DNA from 4 places in the Kocuria sp. UBA1838 genome. Region 3 is predicted to be linked to each of the others. Evidence: riboswitches for the same ligand, from Rfam matches in the RefSeq annotation. Region 3 holds a riboswitch; each other region holds the start of a gene.

Region 1 (2,174 bases), on a different contig from region 3:
TGTGGCGGTCGAAGCCAACACGATCGGTTCACGGGTCGGTCGGGGCTGGTGCGGCGGTCAGGCCGCGGGGCTGCGGCCTCGGTATTCGCGTGCGGCATCCCGGACCCGCAGGTGCTCCAGGATGGTCAGCGCCGCCTCGGGGCGGTTGAACGTGTACAGGTGGAAACCGGCGCAGCCCAGATCCATGAGGTCGTCGATCAGGGACAGGGTGGCCGCGACCCCTCGGTGGCGCAGTTCCTCAGGAGTGTCGGCGCGCAGGAACCGGGTGAGGCGTTCCGGGACCCGGACCCCGGTGATCTCGGTCATGCGCTGCAACCGTTGCGGGTTGCTCAGCGGCATGAGCCCGGCGACCACGGGGATGTGGATGCCCTCCGAGCGCGCGCGTTCCAGGAACGTGGCGTAGTCCTCGGGTTCGTAGAGCACCTGCGTGATCGCGTAGTCCGCACCGGCCTCCTGCTTGTCCCACAGGGACGCGAGATCCGCCTCGAAGTCGCGGCCACGCGCGGGGGACGGGTAGCACGCCACCGACACGGACAGCGGTCGCTGACCCGGGCGGAACCCGGTGCCGAAGCGACGTCGTTCGACGTCCCGGATCAGCTCCACCAGTTGGGAGGCCCGGCCCAGGCCACCCGCGGGGGTCCGCCATTCCCCGGTACCCAGGGGCGGGTCGCCGCGCAGCGCGAGGAGGTCGCGAACGCCGTCGTCCAGCAACTGGTCCACGGCGCGCTCGAGACCCGCGCGGTCCGTGCCACCGCACGTGAAGTGCGCCATGACCGGGGTCTTGGTCGTGCGGCGCAGGTGGCGCAGCGCCTCGCGGGAGACGCCGTGATGGCCGGCGTGACCGTGGGTGACGGAGAAGAAATCCGGCCCGGCCTGGGCCATGGCGTCGATGTTGCGCCACACAGTGTCCGGGTCCGCGGTGGGCCGCGGCGGGAACACTTCGAACGAGACGAGCGTGGAGCGGCGCGGGCGCCGGACCAGCCAGGACGTCCCCGTGGGCGGGCCAGTCACGGGCGCGGGTTCTGACGCTGCGAGGGGTGCGGGCATATAAAAAATCCTCCGGCCTTAGGACGCCGGAGGACGAGCTCCGAGCGCCGTACTTGCCGACCACGCGGTTGCGCGGCGGCCGGATCCTCATCTGGGGCACCCCACTACAGCTGGAGGGTTGCCGCCCGGCTAGCCAGAGCTTCGCACCGGGACTCATGATCCTTTGTTACGAGTAAGCGTAGCACAGCCCCGTGACGAGGCCCACGAACGATGACGGAACCGCCGGCCTCCCGCCGCGCTCGTCTTCCCAAGCGGGCGGAATGGACCGCACGGGGGCACCTGGGCCCTGCCGTGGTCATCCTGCCCCACGACGTGCAGGACATGAAGATGCCCGAGTTGGGACCCGAGAACTGGGTCTCGCGCTCGATAGCCGCGGCGCCGGCCGCGGGCGGGTCCGCGTCCTCGCAGGCACCCGCTCCGACGACGACGCCGTCCCCCTTGCGCAGCGCGACCGCCAACCCCGGTCGTCACGAACCCTGGGACCTGCCGGGAGCGACGTCGTCCACGCAGGAACCCTGAGTTCGGGCCGCCGTGCATCCGGCGGCTCGCCGGTGCACCCGCGTGACGAAAGCGCGGCGAAAAGCAGGGACGCCCACCCGGTCAACCGACCGGTTGAGCGCGCCTTGGCGTGTCATCAGCGACTCAGCACGGGTGCCAGACCTTGCCTCCCGGTTCGTAGCACCGGGGGCCGGTGTAACCGGGATAGCCGCCATCACTCTCGGGAGCCGGGGGCACGTGGGGTGCCGCCGGCAGCTGCGGGGCAGCAGGTACCCGGGGCGCGGCCGGTAGCTGAGGTGCCGCGGGCTGCGCGGGGGCGGGGTCGTAGTTGTAGCTTGGTTGCGGAGCGGGATTGGGCTGGGGTGCCGGATCGCCCACGGCGACCTCGTCCTCCACGACCGCGGGAGGCGCCTCGAGCGTCGGCGTGGGAGTGGGTGTGGAGGACGGGGTGGGACTCGGCGTCGCGCTCGGGCTCGCGGTGCTCGAAGTTGTGGTGCCGGGGGATGCGGATTCCCCCGGCGGCGCGCAGTCCTGCTTCGGGTCGAAGAAACCGACCTGCATGGCCTGGGCCACGTTGTACGCGCTGTCCATCTCTCGCCGGTACGTGCTGTTGGCGCCCACGGTCATGG
Region 2 (2,174 bases), on a different contig from region 3:
CTCGCGAACAAGGAGTCCCTGATCGCGGGCGGTCCGCTCGTGTTGCGCGCCGCGGCGGACACGGGCCTCCAGGACGCGCTGATCCCCGTGGACTCCGAACACTCGGCGATCGCCCAGGCCCTGCGCTCCGGGACGGCCTCCGAGGTGCGCCGGCTCGTGCTCACGGCGTCCGGCGGACCGTTCCGCGGCATGACGCGCGAGCAGCTCACGCGCGTGACACCCGAACAGGCCCTGCAGCACCCCACGTGGGACATGGGGGTCATGGTCACCACGAACTCCGCGACCATGGTCAACAAGGCACTGGAGGTGCTCGAGGCGAGCCTACTGTTCGACGTCCCCCTGGACCGGATCGACGTCACGGTGCATCCGCAATCGGTCGTGCACTCCATGGTGGAGTTCGTGGACGGATCCACCCTGGCGCAGGCGTCCCCGCCGGACATGCGCCTGCCCATCGCGCTCGGAATCGGCTGGCCCCACCGCGTGACCGGCGCCGCCGCGGGGTGCGACTGGACCCGGGCCGCACAGTGGACGTTCGAACCGCTCGATTCGCAGGCGTTCCCCGCCGTGGAGCTCATGAAGCACGCGGGTTCGCGCGGCGGGACGTGGCCCGCGGTGTTCAACGCCGCCAACGAGCAGGCCGTGCACGCGTTCCACCGCGGGGCGCTCGGCTTCATGCAGATCGTGGACATGGTCGAGCGTGTGCTGGAGGATCACGACGGCGTCACGCGGCCCACCCTCGAGGACGTCCTGGGGGCGGAGGAGTGGGCCCGGGCCCGCGCGGACGAACGTATCGCCGGGATGGCATAGGGCCCTTCCGGCGGTCGCCGGCCCATGGCAGGGCCGTGCTAAAATTCCGAGTGGATGACGAGATCCGGCGCGTAGCTCTGGCTGGCCGGACGGCAACCCTCTCCCGTAGCGGGGTGCCCCAGATGACCATCCGGTCGCGGTTGCAACAGATCACGGCAAGTGCGGTTCCCCGGAAATCAGCACGTGCCCGTCCCGTGTGCCCTCATCCAGGGGGGACTGTTCGCCCCGCGAGTCCCCGTCACAGACCCCTGGAAAGGCATGATCATGCGAACCAAGCGTTTGATTCCCGTCGTGTTGGCCACCACCCTGGGCCTCACCCTCACCGCGTGCGGCGGCGGCTCCGACAACTCGGACCCGGCCGCGGACGGCAAGATCACCGTCGGGATCGTGGGCTCGACCCCCGTGCAGGACGCGTTAAAGCAGGTCGCCGCGGACAACGACATCACGGTCGAGTACGTGGACTTCAGTGACTACAGCCAGCCGAACCCCGCTCTGAAGAGCGGTGACATCGACATGAACTGGTTCCAGCACATCGCGTACCTCGCCGATTACAACAACAACTCCGGGGACACCATCACTCCCGTGGGCTCCACGTCCATCTTCCCGCTGGGGCTGTACTCCAAGAGCGTGAAATCCGTGGGTGACTTCAAGCAGGGTGACGAGATCGCCGTGCCGAACGACTCGATCAACCTGTCCCGCGCCCTGAACCTCTTGCACCAGCAGGGTCTCGTGGAGTTCACCAAGGACACGATCGCCCCCACCGAGCAGGACATCGACACCGCCAAGTCCAAGGTCACGGTCCGCCCGGTCTCCGCCGAGCAGACCGTGCTGTCCATGGACTCCGTGGCCGCCTCCGTGGTCAACAACGACTTCCTGGACCGCGCCAACATCGATCCCGAGTCCGCGCTGGCTCAGGACGATCCCACCGCGGACAGTGCCAAGGTGTACGACAACCTCTTCGCCGCGACCGAGGCGAACGCGGACAACGAGACCCTGAAGAAGGTCGCGAGCTTCTACTACGACGACAAGGTCCAGGACGCCGAGAAGACCGAGACCAAGGGCACCGCGGTGCCCACCAAGGTGGACCAGCAGGAGCTCAAGGACTTGCTGGCCCGCTACTCGCAGGACCTCAAGGAGCAGACCAAGTGAGCCCGTCCGCCACGGCGGACACCCTGGTCAGCTTCCGGGACGTGAGCAAGGTCTTCGTCACGGGGTCCAAACGCCGCCCGCGCACCGTGACCGCGGTGGACTCCGTGGACCTGGACATCCGCCGCGGTGAGATCTTCGCGGTGATCGGCTACTCGGGGGCGGGCAAGTCCACCCTCGTGCGGCTGATCAACGGCCTGGAACCGATCTCGTCCGGGACG
Region 3 (2,174 bases):
CCCACGGGCCGGAGAAGAACCGGGCCTCGTGCACGCAGTCGCTCAGGGCCTACCGGGACGGGGACGAGATCTTCATCGAGCCCCTGCGCGCGGGAGCGTTCCCGGTCAAGAAGGACCTGTCCGTGGACAAGAAGGCCCTGCGGCGCGTGGCCAAGGAGGCCAAGTTCCCGGTCGCGATGAAGGCATTGAACACCGCTGGGTGCATCAGCTGCGGCGCGTGCGTGGCCGCGTGCCCCAACGGCTCGGGCCAGCTCTACGTGGGCACGCTGCTCAAGGAACTGCCGCCGCTCGCCAAGACGCCCGAGGAACGCGACGAGCGCTCGAGCAAGGTGCTCGACGCCGCCGAGCACGAGTTCGGCCCGTGCTCCCTGCTGGGCGATTGCACGGAGGTCTGCCCGGCGGGGCTGCCACTCGAGAACCTCACCGCGGTGGCGCGGGAGAACCTGCGCCGGAAAGACCCCGAGAAGTACGGCTGAGTTCCGCCCCGAAGCCAGCGAGCTCACCAGCAGTCGGCGACCCCAAGGGCGGGAAGTTCACCGCTTTCACCGCGGGCCCCACCGACCGGGGGCCGAACCGCGGACGGGCGGGTCAGCCCTTCCGCCACCGGGGAAAGGGCAGCCGCAACGGCCCGGCGGGACGCGTGGTGGTGCGGGCCGCCGAGCGTGAGTCCTCGACCACCGTGGCATCCGGGATCCTGCGGGCCAGAGAACGCTGGAACCTGTTCTGTAGCGTGACCTTCGCGGCGGGGCACCCGTGGCGCGCGCCCTCTGAATCAATCGCACCCGCTTTCGGGCGGCTGCGATCCGCACGGTTTGGTCCGTCACCCACGCGCGCGACACAATAGACGCACCATCCCGAGCGGCCGAGAGACCTGGATCCATGACGCCGCAGCAACCCGCAGTGCTCGGCCAACTGCACGGTGCTACCGCCAGGACCGATGGAGTGCTGCGCGGCCCCGGGCAGCTGTCGGACGGGAGCCGTACCCGGCCGACGAGGAGGACATCCATGGCCGAGCACCAGTTCGGTTTCCGCACCCGCGCCCTGCACGCCGGCGGCACCCCGGACGCCGAGCACGGCGCCCGCTCCGTGCCCATCTACCAGACCAGCTCGTTCGTCTTCAAGGACGCCGACGACGCCGCCAACCTGTTCGCGCTGCAGAAGTACGGCAACATTTACTCGCGCATCGGCAACCCCACCGTGGCGGCCTTGGAAGAGCGCATCGCCTCCCTCGAGGGCGGGATCGGGGCGGTCGCCACGTCCTCCGGGATGGCCGCCGAGTTCATCACGTTCGCCGCGCTGTGTGGCCAGGGTGACCACGTGGTGGCCTCGTCCCAGCTCTACGGCGGAACGGTCACCCAGCTGGACGTGACCCTGCGTCGCTTCGGTGTGGAGACCACCTTCGTCCCCGGGACCGAGCCCGCCGACTACAAGGCCGCGATCACCGAACACACCAAGGCCGTGTACACCGAGCTCGTGGCCAACCCTTCCGGGGAGATCGCGGATCTGGAGGGGCTCGCCGCGGTGGCCCACGAAGCAGGCGTGCCGCTCATCGTGGACGCGACGCTCAACACCCCGTACCTGTGCCGCCCGTTCGAGCACGGCGCGGACATCGTGATCCACTCGATCACCAAGTTCCTGGGCGGGCACGGTAACACTCTGGGCGGCGTGGTGGTCGAATCCGGCCGCTTCGACTGGGGCAACGGGAAGTTCCCGGCCATGACCGAACCGGTTCCCTCGTACAACAACGTGACGTGGTGGGGGAACTTCGGTGAGTACGGGTTCCTGACCAAACTGCGTTCGGAGCAGCTGCGGGACATCGGGCCGTCCTTGACCCCGCAGGCCGCGTGGAACCTGCTGCAGGGTGTGGAGACCCTCCCCCAGCGCATGGACGCCCACGTGGCCAACACGCAGGAGGTCGTGCAGTGGCTCGCCACGGATCCACGCATCTCCTACGTCAATTACGCGGGACTCGAGGGCCACCCCCACCACGAACGCGCGCAGAAGTACCTGCCCCACGGCATCGGATCCGTTTTCGCCTTCGGTGTGGCCGGCACGGACGAGTTGAGCGGCCGTGAGGTGGGCGCCCGATTCATCGGGAGCCTGCAACTGGCCTCACACCTGGCCAACATCGGGGACGCCCGCACCCTTGTGCTGCACCCCGCATCCACGACCCA
Region 4 (2,174 bases), on a different contig from region 3:
GGGACCGCCGAGCCACTCCGTGACGCGGTCGGGGGAGCCGGCGATCTCCATTCCGCTCAACCGGACGTCCGTGATCCGCGCCTGGGACGGGTGCATCTCGTCCTCGGAATCGAAGTGCACCATGAACGGCAACTGCGGGTCGGAGATCAAACCCTTCACGCCGATCTGATGCCATTCGAGCTGCCGACCGTCGGGGAACAACCGGCCACCGGGCACGGAGGGGCGGCCCAGCTTGGCCTCGAAGGGCGCGAGGTCGGGGACCTCTACGACCCAGCCGAGCCAGCCGCCGCCGGCGTCAGAACGGGCACGGACGGCCTGACCGAACGGCGCCTTCTCCGCGGCGGGGTGCTCGAGCACCGTGACGACCTCCACGTACTGGTGGTCGGTGAGCGGCAGGATCATGTTCCGGGTGCCGAAACGGGGGTGCACACCGCCCTTGACCGGTTCGATCCCCAACCGGTTCGCGATGCGTTCGGTGGTGGCCTCGAGGCCGTCGGGCTGAGCCGCGAAGGAAACGTGATCCAAGTTCATGACGCCATGGTGGCACCGGCCACACGGGCCACCAAATCGAGCGCGAGCCCGGCGAGTGTGTGACCTGCGCCGCCCGGTCCGGTGGGCAGGGCAGGCTCTCCGCACCTCCCGAGACCTGGCATCGGGACGGCTGATCCGGGCGGCGACTGTGTTGGTCCAGGTCAACGAGACGCGCGTCTCAAAGGCTGGTGTTCGAACCGTTCTTCGGGGGCGGGTTGGTCACGGCGCTGGCCATCCCCGTCATCTACCTGACCGGTGTGGGGCCGTTGTTCTTCGTGATGCTCGCGGTGTTCGTGATCGCGGTGCTCACGGGTCTGTTCTACTTCCATCCACGTGAGACGAAGGACCGGGAACTGCACACCCGGGAGATGGAACAGCAGGAACGAGCGGCCACTGACCCCGAGCCCGCTCGCAGCGTCCCCGGCTTGACTCCCGCCCCGCCGGGTTCGGACAATGAGGTAATAGGTCACGAGAGTCAGCGCGAAGCCCCAGCTAGCTGACCGGCAACCCTCCCTTCCGCGGTGGGGTGCCCTGGGTGAGGACCTGGCCGTGGCGTCGACCGACGTCGTGCGGCAAGCGCGGGTCATTGGTGCCCGGTCACAGCACGGGCACCGTGCGGATCGCCACCGGACCCCTGATCCTTCCGAGAAGGAGTACGGCCATGAGCACCGCTCCCACCCCCGACAATCCCCAGGGCTGGTCGTTCGAGACCCGACAGATCCACGCGGGCCAGAACCCCGACCCTGTGACCGGGTCGCGCGCCCTGCCGATCCACCAGACCACGTCCTTCGTGTTCCCGGACGCCCGCACGGCGGCGGCCCGGTTCGCGCTCGAGGAGATGGGTCCCATCTACTCGCGCCTGACCAACCCCACCACGGAGGTCGTGGAGAACCGGGTCGCGTCCCTCGAGGGCGGCGTGGGGGCCCTGATGGTCTCCTCCGGGCAGGCCGCGGCCACGCTCGCGATCCTCAACCTGGGCGGCGCCGGGACCCACGTGGTGGCCAGCCCGTCCCTGTACGGCGGGTCGTACAACCTGCTCAAGCACACGCTGCCGCGCATGGGCGTGGAGACCACGTTCGTCTCGGACCCGGACAATCCCGCGCAGTGGCGGGACGCGGTGCGCGAGAACACCGTGGCGTTCTTCGGTGAATCCATCCCGAACCCCCGCAACGACGTGTTCGACATCGAGACGATCGCCGGGATCGCCCACGAGGCGGGTGTCCCGCTCATCGTGGACAACACGATCGCCACGCCCTACTTGGTGCGGCCCATCGAGTGGGGCGCGGACATCGTGCTGCACTCGGCCACCAAGTTCCTGGGCGGCCACGGCACGGCGATCGGCGGGTTCATCGTGGACACCGGAGCGTTCGACTACTCGCGGGACCCTGAGCGCTTCCCCGGTTTCAACCAACCGGACGAGACGTACAACGGACTCGTCTACGCCCGCGATCTCGGTGCCGACGGGGCCTTCGGCGTCAACCTCTCGTACATCCTCAAAGCGCGCGTGCAGTTGCTGCGCGATCTGGGGACCTCGATCTCTCCGTTCAACGCGTTCTTGATCGAGCAGGGCATCGAGACGCTGTCGTTGCGCATGGAACGTCACGTGGCCAACGCGCAGAAGGTCGCCGAGTGGCTCGAGGCCC

The links. A riboswitch is a leader RNA that binds a small molecule or an ion and turns the genes downstream of it on or off. The one in region 3 is predicted to bind S-adenosylmethionine.
Region 1: linked by a shared signal. The riboswitch ahead of B3I25_RS01635 (methylenetetrahydrofolate reductase) and the one ahead of B3I25_RS09455 (O-acetylhomoserine aminocarboxypropyltransferase/cysteine synthase family protein) in region 3 are both predicted to bind S-adenosylmethionine.
Region 2: linked by a shared signal. The riboswitch ahead of B3I25_RS11880 (MetQ/NlpA family ABC transporter substrate-binding protein) and the one ahead of B3I25_RS09455 (O-acetylhomoserine aminocarboxypropyltransferase/cysteine synthase family protein) in region 3 are both predicted to bind S-adenosylmethionine.
Region 4: linked by a shared signal. The riboswitch ahead of B3I25_RS04375 (bifunctional o-acetylhomoserine/o-acetylserine sulfhydrylase) and the one ahead of B3I25_RS09455 (O-acetylhomoserine aminocarboxypropyltransferase/cysteine synthase family protein) in region 3 are both predicted to bind S-adenosylmethionine.

Annotation. Positions count from the first base shown of each region.
Region 1 is NZ_DDIY01000003.1:157,776-159,949, reverse strand. It holds gene B3I25_RS01635 (methylenetetrahydrofolate reductase) at 58-1,011, opposite strand; SAM riboswitch class IV at 1,092-1,208, opposite strand; gene B3I25_RS01630 (hypothetical protein) at 1,258-1,566, shown strand; gene B3I25_RS01625 (thermonuclease family protein) at 1,690-2,174, opposite strand, start outside.
Region 2 is NZ_DDIY01000019.1:38,016-40,189, forward strand. It holds gene dxr (1-deoxy-D-xylulose-5-phosphate reductoisomerase) at 1-807, shown strand, start outside; SAM riboswitch class IV at 861-975, shown strand; gene B3I25_RS11880 (MetQ/NlpA family ABC transporter substrate-binding protein) at 1,072-1,956, shown strand; gene B3I25_RS11885 (methionine ABC transporter ATP-binding protein) at 1,953-2,174, shown strand, end outside.
Region 3 is NZ_DDIY01000017.1:77,013-79,186, reverse strand. It holds gene B3I25_RS09460 (succinate dehydrogenase/fumarate reductase iron-sulfur subunit) at 1-476, shown strand, start outside; SAM riboswitch class I at 847-944, shown strand; gene B3I25_RS09455 (O-acetylhomoserine aminocarboxypropyltransferase/cysteine synthase family protein) at 1,006-2,174, shown strand, end outside.
Region 4 is NZ_DDIY01000006.1:250,507-252,680, forward strand. It holds gene B3I25_RS04365 (VOC family protein) at 1-531, opposite strand, end outside; gene B3I25_RS04370 (hypothetical protein) at 720-1,031, shown strand; SAM riboswitch class IV at 996-1,116, shown strand; gene B3I25_RS04375 (bifunctional o-acetylhomoserine/o-acetylserine sulfhydrylase) at 1,193-2,174, shown strand, end outside.